2 regions of the Arthrobacter sp. KBS0703 genome follow, and region 2 is predicted to be linked to the other one. Evidence: predicted binding sites of a transcription regulator. Region 2 holds the regulator's gene; the other holds the start of a gene.
What was found. The regulator HrcA, encoded in region 2, represses chaperone genes, less so after heat shock. The targets are predictions, from matches to a motif close to TTNGCACTCGNNNNNNNCGAGTGCNAA.
Positions count from the first base shown of each region.

Region 1: groES (co-chaperone GroES) is a predicted target of HrcA. The motif match lies at 2,355-2,381, and genes of this name have one in related genera.

Region 1 covers NZ_MVDG02000001.1:540,763-549,984, forward strand. Annotated here, with positions in the region: gene B1A87_RS02570 (shikimate 5-dehydrogenase) at 1-571, shown strand, start outside; gene B1A87_RS02575 (class I SAM-dependent methyltransferase) at 615-1,841, opposite strand; gene B1A87_RS02580 (hypothetical protein) at 1,897-2,298, shown strand; gene groES (co-chaperone GroES) at 2,536-2,832, shown strand; gene groL (chaperonin GroEL) at 2,918-4,528, shown strand; gene B1A87_RS02595 (DUF389 domain-containing protein) at 4,604-5,572, opposite strand; gene B1A87_RS02600 (acyltransferase family protein) at 5,704-7,779, shown strand; gene guaB (IMP dehydrogenase) at 7,970-9,222, shown strand, end outside.
Region 2 covers NZ_MVDG02000001.1:1,364,766-1,373,987, reverse strand. Annotated here, with positions in the region: gene B1A87_RS06490 (GerMN domain-containing protein) at 351-1,265, shown strand; gene B1A87_RS06485 (16S rRNA (uracil(1498)-N(3))-methyltransferase) at 1,281-2,054, opposite strand; gene dnaJ (molecular chaperone DnaJ) at 2,057-3,184, opposite strand; gene hrcA (heat-inducible transcriptional repressor HrcA) at 3,243-4,256, opposite strand; gene B1A87_RS06470 (DUF3097 domain-containing protein) at 4,470-5,324, shown strand; gene B1A87_RS06465 (DUF4870 domain-containing protein) at 5,538-5,957, shown strand; gene hemW (radical SAM family heme chaperone HemW) at 5,996-7,225, opposite strand; gene lepA (translation elongation factor 4) at 7,280-9,133, opposite strand.

The DNA of each region.
Region 1 (9,222 bases), 820 kb from region 2:
CGATTCGGTCAACACCATCGTCAACGACGCCGGCCGGCTGACTGCCTACAACACCGACTACACGGCGATTGAGCAGCTGCTCGAACGCAATGCTGTTCCGACGGAGTACTCCGTGCTGCTCAAAGGTGCCGGCGGAATGGCCAAGGCCACGGCGGCGGCGCTGCGCGATGCGGGCTTCAAGGACGTCACCATCATCGCCCGTAACGAGGCCGCCGGACGCGCGCTCGCCGACCTCTACGGTTTCGCCTGGCGCGCCGACCTTGGCTCCGGGCCGGACGCAACGGCGGACATGATCATCAATGTCACGCCGGTTGGCATGGCCGGCGGGCCGGACGCCGAATCACTGTCGTTCCCGGCAGAGGCCGTCGACGCCGCCAACGTGGTGTTCGACGTCGTGGCCCTGCCTCCCGAGACGCCGCTCATCAAGGCGGCACGGGCAGCCGGAAAGAAGGTTATTACGGGCGCGGAGGTCGCCACCATCCAGGCGCTGGAGCAGTTTGTGCTGTACACCGGCATCCGCCCCACCGACCGCCAGGTGCGCGACGCCGAAGCCTTCGTCCGCGCGCAGTAGCCGCTTAGCAGCCGCGCAGCAGTCAGCCCAGCGGTGCGGCCGGCTACAGCGGCTCAACCGAGACGGCCACCCTCTCCTCCCCGATCCGGGTGAGGACCAGGGTGGCTGTCTGCTTTCCGGCGCTTTTCCCGGACTTTCCGCCGGGCAGCAGCTGCTTCCGCAGCTCCTCGGGGGTGACGGACGTGCCCCGCTTCTTGATGTCCAGCACCCCGATGCCGTGCTGCTTGACCCAGGCCTTGAGCGCCTTCACGTTGTACGGCATGACCTCGCTGACCCTGTACGCCCGGGCGAAGGGGGTGTCCACGAGGTTCGGGCCGCAGATGTAGGCGATGTGCTCGTCAACCAGGTGGCCGCCCAGCTCGAGGGCGAGGTCGGCCACGAGGCCGGCCCGGATCACGGCGCCGTCCGGTTCGTACAGGTAGCCCTCCACCGGGCCCACGGGGGCTACCGGTCCGCCGTCGAACCCTTCCCTGCTGGTGAGCTCCGCTGCTCCCTGCGGCCCGATGACGAGCGCTGCCCGCCGGATGCCCGGGCGCGCCACGGCGTTGAACCAGAGGGCCACTTCGGTGACGTCGCCGCCCACCGAAACCCACTGCGCTTCGCAGCCCTGGGGGACGGAGTCGTGCGGCATGCCGGGCCCCATCTTGACGCCGACGGCGCGCCCGGAGGCGGCGAGCGACTCCGCGAAGGAGAACGGAGGCGAAAAGGCCTCCGGGTCCCAGATCCTGGTGGTTCCGGAGGTGGACGTGGTCCGCCGGGCGGGATCCAGCCAGACGCCGTCCTCGTCGCCGAGCGGCACCGCGGTCGCGTCCGAGTGCACCACGGTGGCGTGCGGGAAGGGGATGAGGTTGATGGTGGCGCAGGCGGCGGTGGTCTCGTCGACCTCCACGGCCGTCACCGCAATGTCGAGGGATGCCAGTGCCATGGAATCCGCGCCGAGGCCGCAGCCAAGGTCGGCCACGTGCCGGACGCCCGCCTCCGCGAAGCGCTGGGCGTGCCTGGCTGCGACGGTGAGCCGCGTGGCCTGCTCAAGGCCCGCCTGGGTGAACAGCATCTGCCGGGCGAACTCGCCGAACTTGGCCTCAGCTTTGGTGCGCAGCCGGGACTGGGTCAGCACTGCGGACACGAGCTCGGGGGAGTGCCCCGCCTTGCGGAGGCTGGAGTTGAGCGCGAAGGACTGGTCCTCCCGGTACGGTCCCAGCGACGCCAGGAGCTCCCATCCTTCCTCGGTGAGGAGGTGGGCGATCTGGTCCTGCGGTGCTTCAGACATGCAGTCAAGCCTAGTGGAGGGGCCCGCCGGTGCTGTTGCCGATAGGGTGGTCTGAATGGAATCCAGCGCAACGCCCAGTCCTGACCAGCCCAACCGCAGCCGCACGGATCTGGTCCGGCACGCGCGAGTGGTCCGGTACGCGCGTCCGGCCCTGATCGCCGGCGCTGTTGCCGCCGTCGTCTGCATCGTCCTGCTGGTGATCATCTTCCTCCTGGACTCCTTCAACGCCACCGTCTATTCGGTGGGCGGCAAGGACATCAGTGACGCCACCGATGAAGCCCGCCAGATCCGGGAACTGTACTCCGGCGCCCGCATCGGCGGCGTGGTGTTCCTGGTTGTCTCCGCGCTGACGGCTGCTGCCGCCGCCATCGTGCTGTTCCTCCAGCGGAAAAACGCGCCTGATGCCGATGACGACGACGGCGAGGACCTAGGGTTCGACGACCTCGCCGGCCGCTGACGGCTGCCGGGCGGACGCTGAGAGCACCCCGCCGGCTGTTCACCGGAGACGAAATTCTGGCACTCACCTTGACCGAGTGCTAACCACTTACATAGAGTCATCATTAGCACTCTCCCTAGGCGGGTGCTAACACACGAAAAACTGCCAGCCTGGCTGCTGCCGGCACCGCGACGACGGTCTGCCGCCTTGGCACAGTTTTACTGTCCATGAATTTGCTGACGAAAAGGAGAGGTCCGAGTGTCGGTCTCTATTAAGCCTCTTGAGGATCGTATTGTTGTCCGCCCGCTCGAAGCCGAGCAGACCACGGCTTCCGGCCTGGTCATCCCGGACTCCGCGCAGGAGAAGCCGCAGGAAGGCGAAGTTGTTGCAGTAGGCCCCGGCCGCTTCGATGACAACGGCAACCGCGTTCCGATCGACGTAGCCATCGGCGACGTCGTTATCTACTCCAAGTACGGCGGAACCGAAGTCAAGACCGGTGGCACCGAGTACCTCGTGCTGTCTGCCCGGGACGTTCTGGCGATCGTCGTAAAGTAACTCTTGGACCCCCGCGCAGCCGATCCGTCTGATTCACGTCTGACAGATTAGCTGCGCGGGGTTTCTGTCTTGAAAGGACATAACCATGGCAAAGCAGCTTGCGTTTAACGACGCTGCCCGCCGGTCTCTTGAAGCCGGCATCGACAAGCTCGCCAACACCGTCAAGGTGACGCTCGGCCCGCGCGGCCGCAACGTCGTGCTGGACAAGAAGTGGGGCGCCCCCACGATCACCAACGATGGCGTGACCATCGCCCGGGAAGTCGAGCTGGATGACCCGTACGAGAACCTTGGTGCCCAGCTGGCCAAGGAAGTAGCCACCAAGACGAACGACGTCGCCGGCGACGGCACCACCACCGCCACCGTGCTCGCACAGGCCCTGGTCAAGGAAGGACTGCGCAACGTTGCTGCCGGCGCCGCCCCGGGCCAGATCAAGCGCGGCATCGAGGTTTCCGTGGAAGCCGTTGCTGCCCGCCTGCTCGAGAACGCCCGCCCGGTCGAAGGCACCCAGGTTGCCAACGTCGCTGCCATTTCGGCACAGAGCGACGAAATCGGCGAGCTCCTGGCCGAGGCATTCGGCAAGGTCGGCAAGGATGGTGTGATCACCATCGAGGAATCCTCCACCACGCAGACCGAACTGGTCCTCACCGAGGGCATGCAGTTCGACAAGGGCTACCTGTCCCCGTACTTCGTCACCGACGCGGAACGCCAGGAAGCAGTCCTCGAGGACGCCCTCATCCTGATCAACCAGGGCAAGATCTCCTCGGTGCAGGAATTCCTGCCGCTGCTGGAGAAGGCCCTGCAGAGCTCCAAGCCGCTGTTCATCATTGCCGAGGACGTCGACGGCGAGGCGCTCTCTACGCTGATCGTTAACCGCATCCGCGGCACGCTGAACGTCGTTGCCGTCAAGGCTCCGGGCTTCGGTGACCGCCGCAAGGCCATGCTGCAGGACATCGCCACCCTGACGGGTGCGCAGGTTGTTTCCCCGGAGCTGGGCCTGAGCCTGGATTCCGTTGGCCTTGAGGTGCTGGGCACTGCCCGCCGCATCACGGTCACCAAGGACAGCACCACCATCGTTGACGGTGCCGGCTCGGCCGAGGACGTCGCGGCACGCGTCGCCCAACTGCGCGCCGAGCTGACGCGCACCGACTCCGACTGGGACAAGGAAAAGCTTCAGGAACGCCTGGCCAAGCTTGCCGGCGGCATCGGCGTGATCAAGGTCGGCGCAGCCACCGAGGTTGAGCTGAAGGAAAAGAAGCACCGCATCGAAGATGCAGTGTCCTCCACCCGCGCTGCCCTCGAAGAAGGCATCGTTGCCGGTGGCGGTTCCGCCCTCATCCACGCCCTGAAGGCACTGGACGAGGATCCCGCCGTCACCGCGCTCGAAGGTGACGCAGCAGCTGCTGTGGGCATCGTCCGCCGCGCACTGGTCCAGCCGCTGCGCTGGATTGCCCAGAACGCCGGCTTCGACGGCTACGTGGTTGCTGCCAAGGTAGCCGAGCAGGACACCAACGGCGGCTTCAACGCCAAGACCGGCGAGTACGTTGACCTGATCGCTGCGGGCGTCATTGACCCCGTCAAGGTCACCCGGGCGGCCCTTCGCAACGCGGCCTCCATCGCCGCGCTGGTCCTCACCACCGAGACCCTCGTGGTGGAGAAGCCTGCCGACGAACAAGAGCACGCAGGCCACAGCCACTAGGTTGTAGCTTCACTCAAGGCGTCGGAAAGGGGGCCGGTCCAGCTGTTGCTGGGCCGGCCTCCTTTTTGTTGCCCTTCAGCGCTGGGCGCGGAGTGCCTGCCGCCGCAGCCGTGACGCGGTGCCGTCGGGCAGCCGCTTGGCCACCAGGCGGTAGAAGTACAGGACGGCGACGGCGGCCGCCACAATGCCGCCGAGGTTCACCAGCAGCTGCAGGGCCGATCCGGCGGCCTTGTTGAACTCACCCAGGACGAGGGCCACGGCGACGAAGCCGGCCGCCGGCACGGTGGTGACGGAAATGAAGACGCCAATCAGCGCAGCCGAACGCCTGCTGATCACCGAAAGCATTCCGGCAGCGCCGGCGAGCACCGCCACGATCAGGGAGAACGGACCGGGGTGATAGATGAACTCGGCCGACGAAGCCCGGTCCAGGACGTCCCGGGCGAAGAGGCCCGCGGGGAGCGAGAGCCAGGTGACCAGCGCGGTGGTGAGCATCGCGGCGGGGAAACCGACGCCGAGGGCAAGCGCCGCCCGGCGCCCGAGCCGCCAGTTTCCCCGCACGACGGCGACTGCCAACGCGGCGAGCGGTCCGAATTCCGGCCCCACCGCCATGGCGCCGACTATCGCGATGGTGGAGTCCGTGACGATGCCGATCGCCGCGAGCAGCGTGGCCAGCACGAGGAACGCCAGGAAGCTCCAGCTGAGCCTGGATTCCTCACCCGTCTGGCGGGAAACCTCGTCCCAAATGACCGAGTCTGCACCCTCCCCCGGTGCGGATTCCTCGGCTTTGTCCGCCCGCTCGGACAGGACAAACTCCGGGATCGACACTGCAACGGAACCCCGAGCGTCGATGTCCAGGGCGCGGAGCTTCTCCATCAGCTCCTCCACCGACTCCCGGGCGATCTGCACCACGATGACATCCCCCTTGGGCAGCACGGAGGCGCCCGAGTGCAGCGCCACCTCGGCCACGCCGGCCTGCTGCTGACAGGAATCGGCCACCAGTTTGGACAGCTCGGCCGGCACGCAGACGCGCATCTGTACGATCACCGGGCACTCCTTTCGCCTCCTGCAAGACTAGTGACAGCGGAGCCGCCGATTGGTCTGGAAGATCACGAATCGGTAACATGGATGCTTTGTGCCGCCGTTTTGGAGAGGTTGTTGTGTCAGCAGCGAGAACGATGGACCCGCCGCACCAGGAACCGGATCATGCCTCACACCGGGAGCCGCGGGCTGCCCGGGTAAGGGCCAAGGCGGGGTACCGCCCCGAGGTCCAGGGCCTCCGCGCACTCGCCGTGCTTATGGTGGTCACCTACCATGTGTGGCTCGGCCGCGTCTCCGGCGGCGTGGACATCTTCCTGCTGATTTCGGCGTTCCTGCTGACCCTGTCGTTCGTCCGGAAAGTGGAGAGCGGCAAGCCGCTCCGCCTGCTGAGCCACTGGCTGCACCTCTTCAAACGGCTGATTCCCGCCGCGGTTGTGGTGATCCTTGGTGTCCTTGCGGGCACGTGGCTGGTGATCCCGCAGAGCCGCTGGCCCGACGTCCTCAATGAGGCCTGGGCTTCGCTGCTCTACCGGCAGAACTGGCTGCTGGCCGAAACCGCCGTGGACTACTACGCCCAGGACCACGCCGGAGCCAGCCCGCTGCAGCATTTCTGGTCCTTGTCCATCCAGGGCCAGGTCTTCATCCTGTGGCCCCTCATCTTCGCCGGCGCCGCCCTGGTGTGGCGGATCCTGCAACGCCGCCGGAACGTCAGCTACCGGCTGGTCCTGATGGTCGCCTTCAGCGGCATCTTCATCGCCTCACTCATCTTCTCGGTCGACCAGACCGCCACCAACCAGGCCTACGCCTACTTTGATACCCGGACGCGCCTCTGGGAGTTCGCGCTGGGATCCCTCCTGGCCCTGTCACTGCCCTACCTGAAGCCCGGCAAGGCCCTCCGGGTGGTGCTCGGCTGGGCGGGGCTCGTTGGCATGATCTCCTGCGGCCTGGTGCTCACGGTGGACCGTTCGTTTCCCGGCTTCATCGCGCTCTGGCCCACGCTGGCGGCGGCGGCCATCATCGTGGCCGGCCAGAGCGGCAGCCGTTACGGCGTGGACCGCATCCTGAGCTCGAAGCCCCTGGTGGCGCTCGGGGACAACTCCTACGCCCTGTACCTCTGGCACTGGCCCATCCTGGTCTTTGCGCTGGCGGGCACCGGAATCGTCGCCCCCAACCTCGTCCAGGGCCTGGCGATCGTGACCGCCGCGGTGGTGCTTGCCGTGCTGACCACCCGCTTCGTGGAAAAGCCGCTGCGTGAATGGCACTGGCCGCAGCTGCGGGCCTGGCGTACCGCCGTCGTGATTGTTGCCTGCGGTGCCCTGCTGGCCGGTCCCGTGGCCGTCTGGCAGACGCGCCTGACCGCGGACGAAGCGGCGGCAGCCGCGCAGCCGCGCGAGCTGACGCCGGGTGCGGCGGCGCTGGCTCCCGAAAATGCGGGCAAGCCGACTCCCGAAGCCACCGTGATTCCGGCACCTGCCGCCATGAAGAACGAGTGGGCGAACATCGACGGACTGTGCACGGACGGCAACGTTCCCAGCGACCCGCTGCTCAGCGGATGCCTGCAGAACAGCAGGCCGGACAAAGTGAAGAAGCGCATTGTGGTGCTCGGCGACTCCCACGCCCAGCAGTACATGGCGGCGCTCGGCCCCGTCGCCAAGGAGCACGGCTGGGAAGTGGTGACGCTCCTGAAAGGCAACTGCCGGTTCGGCGCCGAATCGCCCGAGCGCGACGCCGACTGCAACGCCTTCAACAAAGCCAGCGCCGCCTACGTGATGGAGCACAAGCCCGATGCCGTGTTCACGGTGGCGTCCCTGACGCACAAAGAAGCCCCCTTCGAGACCGAAGTCCCCGGCTACCTGGACGGCATCAGGCCGTTCACAGAAGCAGGGATGGACGTCGTGGGCATCCGGGACAATCCGCGCTTCAGCATCAACATGCCCGAGTGCGTCCAGAAGCACGGCGCCGATGCACCCGAATGCAACGCGCCGCGGGGCGAGTCCCTCGCGGACTCATCGCCGCTGGACGCCTACCGGGGCAGGGTGGACGGCCTGCACCTGATGGACATGAGCGACTTCATCTGCGCGGACGGCATCTGCCCTGCGGTGGTGGGCAACGTGTACGTCTACAAGGACGACAACCACCTCACCAAGACGTATGTGCAGACGATGATCCCGATGTTCGAAAAGCGCCTCCTCGCCACCACCGGCTGGAAATAGCGGCCACGTGTCCACGGCGGCCTCCGGCCGCGCGTGCCATTGCTCACATTGCGGTTCCGGAATATGGGGATCGCCGCCGAGGTTCTAGAATTTATTCAATACTTCTGCACAGGCCAGTCCCGTAATGACGGGCTGGTCATCGGCTGCAACCCCTACCCGTGAACCCATAACCAAGGTAAGAGGCGCACTCATGACCCAGCCCGAACACGACCCCTTCGGCTTCGTTGGCCTGACGTACGACGACGTCCTGCTGCTTCCCGGCCACACGGACGTCATCCCGTCCGATGCCGACACCTCCTCCCGGATCTCCAAGCGGATCACCGTGCAGACGCCGCTGCTCTCTGCCGCCATGGACACCGTCACCGAGTCCCGCATGGCCATCGCCATGGCGCGGCAGGGCGGCCTGGGCGTCGTGCACCGCAACCTCTCCATCGATGACCAGGCCGATCAGGTGGACCGCGTCAAGCGCAGCGAATCCGGCATGATCACCAACCCGCTGACCATCCGCCCCGAGGCCACGCTGCAGGAACTCGACGACCTCTGTGCGCAGTACCGGGTGTCCGGACTTCCCGTCGTCGACGAAGGCAACCGGCTCCTGGGCATCGTGACCAACCGCGACACCCGCTTCGTGCCGGAGGCGGACTTCCCGCTGCGCCTCGTCAGCGACGTCATGACCAAGATGCCGCTGGTCACCGGGCACGTCGGCATCAGCCGCGAAGAGGCCTCGCACAAGCTGGCCACAAACAAGATCGAGAAGCTGCCCCTCGTGGACGAGCAGGGCCGGCTCAAGGGCCTCATCACCACGAAGGACTTCACCAAGGCCGAGCAGTACCCGCTCGCCACGAAGGACGACGAAGGCAGGCTGCGCGTCGGCGCCGCCATCGGTTTCTTCGGTGACGGCTGGGAACGCGCCATGAAGCTCGTGGACGCCGGCGTTGACGCGCTCTTCGTGGACACCGCCAACGGGCACTCGCAGGGCGTGCTGGACATGATCCGCCGCCTGAAGTCCGATCCGGTCGCGGCGCACGTGGACATCATCGGCGGCCAGGCCGCCACCCGCGAAGGCGCGCAGGCCCTGATCGACGCCGGCGCCGACGGCATCAAGGTGGGCGTGGGCCCGGGATCGATCTGCACCACCCGTGTGGTGGCCGGTGTGGGCGTTCCCCAGATCACCGCCATCTACGAATCCGCCAAGGCGGCCATCCCGGCCGGCGTTCCGCTGATCGCCGACGGCGGCCTCCAGTACTCGGGCGACATCGGCAAGGCGCTGGTGGCCGGCGCTGACACCGTCATGCTCGGCTCGCTGCTGGCAGGCTGTGACGAGTCCCCGGGCGAGCTGATCTTCGTCAACGGCAAGCAGTTCAAGAGCTACCGCGGCATGGGTTCGCTGGGCGCCATGCAGTCCCGCGGCAAGAACACCTCGTACTCCAAGGACCGCTACTT
Region 2 (9,222 bases):
TCCCTCCAGTTCGAAAATAACTCTTAAGAGTTCTTCCATCTTACGCCAGCGCCCGCCCGCGCTCACCGTTCCCGGCGGCCGCCGAGGTAGCGGTTCCGTGACGGGTTCCCGCAATTAGGTATCAACTTTGTATCGGCCTCATATCGTTCCCGTTGCAGTTCGCCCGTCAGCCGATAAAGGCCACCGTGGCCCCGGAGCCGTGTGTAATGCTGGGAAAGAAGTCAGCGGGGAACGGTTCGGCCTGCCCGCAGCCACAGCCGCCAACACACTCAGCACGCACATGCTGCTGATACGAAGGGTCCACAGACATCAGGCAGTCAGGAAGTTCCAGCCGGAAGGTAGCTTCGCGGATGCGCTCCGCGGTGCTCCTTGGGCTGTTCCCTGCCGCCTTGCTGCTGTCCGGCTGCATCGCCGACTCCGACCCCGCCGTCACATCATCGAACGTTCCCTCCACTTCCCAGCGCGCCGCGGGTACCGACGGCGTTCCCACCACCAGCGCGCCGCTGGAGACCATGCAGTCCTCGAACAAGGCGCCGGTGTACTGGATCGGGCGGAGCAACAGCAACGTCTTCCTCTACCGGGAGTTCCGGGATGTTCCGGACGAGGAGAACCCGATCACCCGGGCCTTGCGGGCCATGATGTCTGAAACACCCCTGGATCCGGACTACTTCACGCCCTGGCAGAACCCCAAGAACCTCGCGACGTCGATCTCGGGCACCAACGTCATCACGGTGGATGTGTCTGCCGACGCCTTCAACGCCAATCTCGACGCCGACATGGCCCAGCGGGCCATCCAGCAGCTTGTTTACACCGCGACGGCAGCGGGCGCGAGTTCCGGCCTGATCGACGCCGGCCAGCAGATTGAAGTCGTGATCCTAGTGGACGGGCACACCGACTACGTGGCTTTCAAGCACGTCAAGCTCGGCTCGCCCACGTCACGCAGCGCCGGGATGGTGGCGCCGGTGTGGATCATCGATCCCCAGCAGGGCGTGGAAGTCGCCGACGGCCGGGTCAAGATCACCGGGCGCAGCACCGTTCCCGGCGGCAAGCTGCACTGGCAGATCCTCAAGGTCCAGGAAAACGGCGACAAGCAGCGCTATCTGGCTGGCGAAACCACTGCGGCGAAAGAGCCGGGGGCCTCCGGAGCCTTCAACATGGCAGTCAATCTCGGACCGGGCAGCTACGAGATCCGGGTTTCCCAGATCAATCCCAGCCAGCCCGCCGAGGAACTGAACGTGGACTCGCGGGGTTTCACCGTACGCTAGTTGCCGGCACAGCCGTTACCAGCGGCCCAGGACATCACTCGCGACGACGACGGCGGCCGGTCCGGCGGTGGACGACCGCAGCACGTGCGGCCCAAGGAGGGCCGTCACCGCTCCCTCCCCGCATAGCCTGGTGACTTCCCTGGGGCTGATGCCGCCCTCGGGCCCGACGATGAGGAGAATCTCGGCGGGTCCGCCGTCCTCCGGCAGGCCGGCGTCGCGCCACCCCTCCAGAACCTGCCGCAGCGGCTTGACCGCGTCCTCGTGAAGGATCACCGCAAGGCCGGCAGCCGACACCGCGGCGGCCAGGCCCTGGGTATCGACGGCGGAGCGGACATCCGGTATCCAGGCACGGCGCGCCTGCTTCGCCGCGGCCGTCACGGCGGACTGCCACTTGGCGTGGGCCTTCGCCGCACGGTCGCCCTTCCACCGGACGATGGAGCGTTCCGACTGCCAGGGCACGACTGCGTCGATGCCGAGTTCGGTCGAAGTCTCGATCGCGAGTTCGTCACGGTCGCCTTTGGCCAGCGCCTGCACGAGGACCAGGCGAACGTCAGGCCGCTCCTCAACGGCGACGGATGCACATTCGACCGTCAGCGCCGCCGGCGCCACGCTCGACACGGTCCCGGTGAGCCTCTTGCCGGCGCCGTCGGCGATATCAACGCTCTCCCCCACTGCCAGCCGCTTGACCGTGACGGCATGGCGCGCCTCGGCCCCGTCCAGCGTGAATTGCGATCCCGGCGCCGCGTCGTCCAGCGCTCCGGCGGTGGTGAAGAATACGGGGTTGCTCACCGCTACAGGTTACCGAAGCGGTCCCGGAGCTTGGCGAAGACGCCTCCGCTGGCCGCGAGCTTGCCCTCGGAGAACTGCTCGCCCCGGAGCTTCGCAAGCTGCCGCAGCAGGTCTTCCTGCGCAGGATCAAGCTTCGACGGCGTCTCAACCTGCAGGTGCACCTTGAGGTCACCGCGGCCGTAGCCCCGCAGGTGCGTGACGCCGAGGCCGCGGAGGGTGATGATTTCGCCGGACTGGGTGCCCGCCTTGACGTCGATCTCCTGTTTCCCGTCGAAAGTGTCCAGGCTCAGTTCGGTGCCAAGGGCCGCGGCAGTCATGGGGATGTTCAGGGTGGCATGGAGGTCGTCGCCGTCGCGGACGTAGGTGGCGTCGTTGTTGACCCGGATCTCCACGTAGAGGTCGCCCGAGGGTCCGCCGGCCGGGCCGGCTTCACCCTGTCCGGAGAGCTGGATCCGGGTGCCGGTGGCCACGCCCGCCGGAACCTTGATGGTGAGGGACCTGCGGCTGCGGATCCGGCCCTGGCCGTTGCACTCGTTGCAGGGGTCCTTGATGACCGTTCCGAAGCCTTCGCAGGAACCGCACGGGGCGGCCGTCATCACCTGTCCGAGGATGGAGCGAACGGCCCGCTGGACCTGGCCGCTGCCGCCGCAGATGTCGCAGCGTTCCGGGTGGCTACCCTCGCGGCAGCATGACCCGTCGCACGTGGGGCAGGTGACCGCGGTATCCACCTCGATCTTCTTGTTGACGCCGAAGACGGCGTCGCGCAGGTCGATCCGGATGCTGATGAGGGCGTCCTGCCCCCTGCGGACCCGCGACGCCGGACCTGAGGTTCCCCCCGCGCCGAAGAAGGTGTCAAAAATGTCTTGGAACGCGAACCCCTGCCCGGCGTAGCCGCCGCCGCCGAAGCCGTTGTCAGTGCCGTTCTCGTTGCCTGTGGTGTCGTAGACCCGGCGCTTCTGCGGATCGGACAGCACCTCGTAGGCATGCGTGACGGCCTTGAACTGGTCCGAGGCATCTTCTCCGGGGTTGACGTCCGGGTGCAGGGTGCGGGCCAGTTTGCGGTAGGCCTTTTTGATCTCTTCGCCGGTGGCTTCCGGGGAGACTCCAAGAACGTCGTAGTGGCTGCTCAAAGTTCGTATCTCTTCCTCGTTGTACTGCCTGGGGTGCGGGGACCGCCGGGCCGTGGCATCACGGGCCCAGGATCCTCGAAAGGTAACGGGCCACCGCGCGTACGGCGGCCATGGTGGTGGGGTAGTCCATGCGGGTGGGGCCAAGGATCCCGACCTTGGCGCTGGCGTTGGGGCCGTAGCCGGTGGCTACCACCGAAGCCTCGGCGAGTCCGTCATAGGGATTCTCCCGGCCGATGCTGACGGCAACCCCCCGGGGGTCCTGCGCCATGTCGCTGAGGAGCCGGAGCATGACCACCTGCTCTTCGAGCGCTTCCAGGACGGGCCCGATGCTGAGCGGGAAGTCCACGTTGGACCGCGCGAGGTTGGCGGTTCCCGCCATAACCATCCGGTCCTCCCGGCTGCTGTGGGCGAGGGCTTCAAGAGCCCTGCTGAGGGCGACGGCGGCCCGGCGCTGGTCAGGCCCGCAGCCTGCCAGCACAGCGGCAAGGTGCTGCGGGAGCATGATCAGGGGTGTCCCGCCGACGCCTGCGAGGAACCGCGTCCGCAGGTCGGACAGGGCGTCCTCCCCCAGTTCCTGGCCGACGTCGATGACCCGCTGCTCAACCTTGCCGCTGTCGGCGATCAGGACGATCAGGACCTTGCGGGGGGCCAGCAGCACGAATTCGATATGGCGCACCACGGCACGGCTCAGGTGGGGGTACTGCACGACGGCGACCTGGTTGGTCAGCTGGGACAGGAGCCTGGCAGTCCGGTCAAGGACGTCGTCGAGGTCCTCAGATCCCTCCAGCAGCGACTGGATGGCGCGGCGCTCCGCCTGGGACAGCGGTTTGACAGCCGAGATCTGGTCCACGAAGAGCCGGTAGCCCTTATCGGTGGGGATCCTTCCGGCGCTGGTGTGCGGTGCCGTGATGAGTCCCTCATCCTCCAGCGCAGCCATGTCGTTGCGGATAGTGGCGCTGGAAACGCCCAGATGGTGGCGTTCAACCAAGGCTTTTGATCCGACGGGTTCCCGGGAATGGACGTAGTCCTCGACAATGGCGCGCAGCACCTCGAGCTTGCGTGGTTCGCTCATGGTCCACCTCCGATCGACCGTAACTGGCTTGTCAGGACGGCGCCCTGCAAGCCATTTTTTAGCACTCCACATGCCTAAGTGCTAACAAGTCTAATATGAGACGGCTCGTTGTTAGCATTGGTACCGCTCCGGGCGAAATTCCGGGCACCCTTCGGCCCGGCAGCAGATAAGTTGCCGGGGCGGCATCTTCCTAGTGCAAAGCGATGTGAACGAATGCAGTACCAGACCTGGGGCCCGCAGGAGATTGCGGCGCCCGCAAAGAATGACTTGCCGGAAGTGCCAGCAGAGCGCGGGATGGTGCTCGAAGAGGTCCAGTCGGGCTGGGTGGGCGCGGTGACCCGCGTGGAGAAATCCGGCGGGATGCACGTCGTGGCGCTCGAGGACCGGTGCGGGAAATCGCGGTCGTTCCGCCTTGGTTTCGGGTTCCTCCTCGAAGGCCGGCCCATCCGGCTGATGCCCCCTGCCCCTTCCGGCAAACCGCAGGGATCCGGGACAGCGGCGCGGACGGCGTCGGGTTCCGTCAGGGTGGAGGGCCAGCGTGCCCAGGTGGCCAAGGCGAGCCGGATCTGGGTGGAGGGCAAGCACGACGCCGAACTCGTGGAAAAGGTCTGGGGTGACGACCTCCGGGTGGAGGGCATCGTCGTCGAGCCTCTTCACGGCATTGACGACCTGGCGGGGGCCGTCGCTGCGTTCCGCCCCGGACCGGGCAGGAGGCTGGGTGTGCTGGTTGACCACCTGGTGCCGGACTCCAAGGAGTCCAGGATCGCCGCGGCCGTCATGGCTTCTCCGGGCGCCGCCGGAAACGTGCTGATTGTGGGCCACCCGTACGTCGACGTCTGGCAGGCCATCAGGCCGTCCGTGCTCGGCATCGCGCAGTGGCCGGTGGTGCCCCGCGGGACCGACTGGAAAACGGGCATCCTCACGGCCTTCGGCTGGCCGCACTCCACGAAGGAAGATGTCGGGCTTGGCTGGCAGAAGCTGCTCGGCGCCGTGCGGACCTATGCCGACCTCGAGCCGGCCCTGCTAGGCAGGGTAGAAGAGGTCATCGACTTTCTCACTGTGCCGTAGGCACAGCCTAGGGGTACCGCATCGTAGGACCGCTGGATACAGCGCCGTGGGCGTGAACGCACACCACGCTGTGGTTCGGTCGTCCATTCCGCGCCCGACCCAGTATTCTTGGTACGGCGCCTCACGCGCTGCCGCCTTCCGGCCCCACGGGCCGGCCGCGCCAGCATTGCAGGCACCGGCAATAACGCACCAACGCAAGTTTAAGGAAGACAAGTGGCAGAAGACGCTCGCGACCGCAGGGACACCCCGTCCGGCCAGGACCTGCCCCAGTACCATGGCGTTCCTGCCAATGCTCTGCCGCTGACGGCCAGCGAGGACAGGCAATGGGCCACGCTGGCCCACTTCGGTGGCATCCTGGGCTGCGTCCCGGCGCTGCTGATCTACCTGATCTTCCGCGACCGCGGGCCGTTCACGGCGCAGGAATCCAAAGAAGCCCTCAACTTCTCGCTGCCCCCCACCATCGCGGCGGTCCTCGCGAACCTCCTGGTGCTGCTTCCCGTGGTCGGCAACATCTTCGCTGTGCTGGCGACCCTCATCTGGATTGCCCTGACGTGCTTCTCAGTGTCCGCGGGCATCCACGTCAACCGCGGCCAGCCGCACCGGTACCAGTACAACCTGCGCTGGATCAAGTAGCCCTCCGGGGTCCCGCGACTCCGGGGTCCTGCGGAGAGTTAATCCGGCAGGATCCTTCGGACAACGGCATCCGCCAGCAGCCGGCCTTTGAGCGTGAGGACCAGCCGGCCCCGGAATGCCTCCGCGGGTGACACGAGACCGTCAGCAATGAGCCCTGCCACGGCGTGCCTGCCCAAGGCGGACAGCGAAGCCACGGCCAGGCCTGACGCCAGCCGGGCCTCGAGCATGACCGTCTCCACCTGGCGGGTTTCGGCGTCGAGGGTTTCGCGCCCTGCCGCCGGAGAGACGCCCGAGGCGAGCCGTCCGGCGTAGGCGGTGGGATGCTTGACGTTCCACCAGCGCACGCCGCCGACGTGCGAGTGAGCCCCGGGTCCGATCCCCCACCAGTCGTCGCCGCGCCAGTAGGCAAGGTTGTGCCGGCACGCCTGTTCCGGCGTGACGGACCAGTTGCTGACCTCGTACCAGTCAAGGCCGGCGTCGGAAATCAGCTGGTCGGCGAGTTCATACTTGGCGGCGTGGTCGTCGTCGTCAATCCCCGGAACCTCGCCCCTGCGGATCTGCGCCGCGAGCTTGGTGCCGTCCTCCACAATGAGCGCGTAGGCGCTGATGTGGTCCGGGCGGTAGGAAAGCGCGGTCTCCAGCGAGTAGCGCCAGTCCTCAAGCGATTCACCGGGCGTGCCGTAAATGAGGTCCAGGCTCACGGCCAGCCCCGCCTCGCGCGCCCACTGCACCACCAGCGGAACGCGGCCGGGTGTGTGCGTGCGGTCCAGAACCTTCAGGACGTGGGGCACGGCGGACTGCATGCCGAAAGAAACCCTGGTGAAGCCGGCGTCGGCGAGCACGCGGAGAGATTCGGGCGTCACGGAGTCCGGATTGGCCTCCGTGGTGACCTCGGCGCCCGGTTCGATCCCCCACTCGCTGATGGCGGCGCGGAGTATCCGGGCCAGGTCCTCAGCCGGAAGGAGCGTGGGGGTCCCGCCGCCGAAGAACACTGTGCGGAGCCGGCGGGCAGGAAGGCCCGACTGCTCCAGCGCGCGGGCGGCGAATCCCACCTCGGAGATGGCCGTGGAGGCATAGGCATCCTGCGACGCGCCGCCACCCAGCTCCGTCGCGGTGTACGTGTTGAAGTCGCAGTAGCCACAGCGTACGGCGCAGAACGGGATGTGCACGTAGAGCCCGAAAGCCCGGTCCGCGGCACCTTCCAGCGCCTGCGGCGGCAGGAGACCGTCCGACGGCGCCGGGTCGCCCAAGGGAAGAACGCTAGGCATGTGTCCCGCCCTGTGCACAAGTGGCGCGATGTCCAGGGAAAGCCACAGCAACCACTACTTCTTGGCCTTGTCCTTGGATTCGTCCGTGGTGAGCGCCGCGATGAACGCTTCCTGCGGCACTTCGACCCGGCCCACCATCTTCATGCGCTTCTTGCCTTCCTTCTGCTTTTCCAGAAGTTTGCGCTTTCGGGTGATGTCACCGCCGTAGCACTTGGCCAGGACGTCCTTGCGGATGGCCCGGATGCTTTCCCGGGCGATAATCCTGGAGCCGATGGCGGCCTGGATGGGCACCTCGAACTGCTGGCGCGGAATGAGTTCACGCAGCTTGCCGGTCATCATCACACCGTAGGCGTAGGCCTTGTCCCGGTGCGTGATGGCGGAGAAGGCGTCAACCTGCTCACCCTGGAGCATGATGTCCACCTTGACCAGATCGGCGACCTGCTCGCCGTCGGCCTTCCAGTCGAGCGATCCGTAGCCGCGGGTCTTGGACTTGAGGATGTCGAAGAAGTCGAAGACGATCTCGGCCAGCGGCAGGCGGTACCGGATTTCCACCCGGTCCTCCGAGAGGTAGTCCATGCCGCCCATGACGCCGCGCCGGCTTTGGCACAGTTCCATGATGGCGCCGACGAACTCGTTGGGCGCAAGGATGGTGGCGGATACCATCGGCTCGCGGACTTCAGCGATCTTGCCGGTGGGGTATTCGCTGGGGTTGGTGACGTGGACGACCTTCTTGTCTTCCAGCGTCACTTCATATTCCACGTTGGGGGCAGTGGAAATGAGATCCAGGTTGTATTCACGCTCGAGCCGCTCGCGGGTGATTTCCAGATGCAGCAGGCCCAGGAATCCAACACGGAAACCGAATCCCAGCGCGGCGGACGTCTCGGGCTCGTACACGAGCGCGGCGTCGTTGAGCATCAGCTTCTCCAGCGCATCGCGGAGCACCGGATAGTCCGTGCCATCCAGCGGGTACAGGCCGGAGAAGACCATCGGCTTGGCGTCGGCATAGCCGGGGAGGGAATCGGAGGCCGGCTTGGCAAGGTTGGTGACGGTGTCGCCCACCTTGGACAGGCGGACATCCTTCACGCCGGTGATGAGGTAGCCGACCTCGCCGACGCCGAGCCCCTTGGAGGGGGTGGGCTCCGGGGAGCTGACGCCGATCTCGAGGAGTTCGTGGGTGGCGCGGGTGGACATCATCTGGATGCGTTCGCGCGGGTGCAGCATGCCGTCAACGACGCGGACGTAGGTGACCACGCCGCGGTACGTGTCGTAGACGGAGTCGAAGATCATGGCGCGGGCGGGGGCGTTCGGGTCGCCCTCGGGGGCCGGCAGGTCGCGGACGATCTTGTCCAGGAGATCCTCGACGCCCATGCCGGTCTTGCCGGAGACGCGGAGCACGTCGTCGGGGTCGCCGCCGATCAGGTTGGCCAGTTCCGCCGCGTACTTCTCGGGCTGTGCTGCCGGGAGGTCGATCTTGTTCAGGACCGGGATGATGGTGAGGTTGTTTTCCATCGCCAGATAAAGGTTGGCGAGGGTCTGCGCCTCGATGCCCTGGGCGGCGTCCACGAGGAGCACTGCGCCTTCGCAGGCGGCCAAGGACCGGGACACCTCGTACGTGAAGTCCACGTGGCCGGGGGTGTCAATCATGTTCAGTGCGTAGCTGGTGCCGTCCAGTTCCCAGGGCATGCGGACGGCCTGGGACTTGATGGTGATGCCGCGCTCTCGCTCGATATCCATGCGGTCCAGATACTGGGCCTTCATGTCGCGGGACTGCACGACGCCGGTGTACTGAAGCATGCGGTCGGCCAGGGTGGATTTACCGTGGTCAATGTGCGCGATGATGCAGAAATTCCGAATGATGGCCGGATCTGTCGCGGCGGGCACCGGGGCGGTGCGGGCCATGGGAGACACGCAGGGTCCTTACTGTTGGCATTTCCGCGGCGTAGTTCAGGCTGGATTCTGGCCACCCTGCCACCTGCCGCATATCTGAGCCTCTAGTC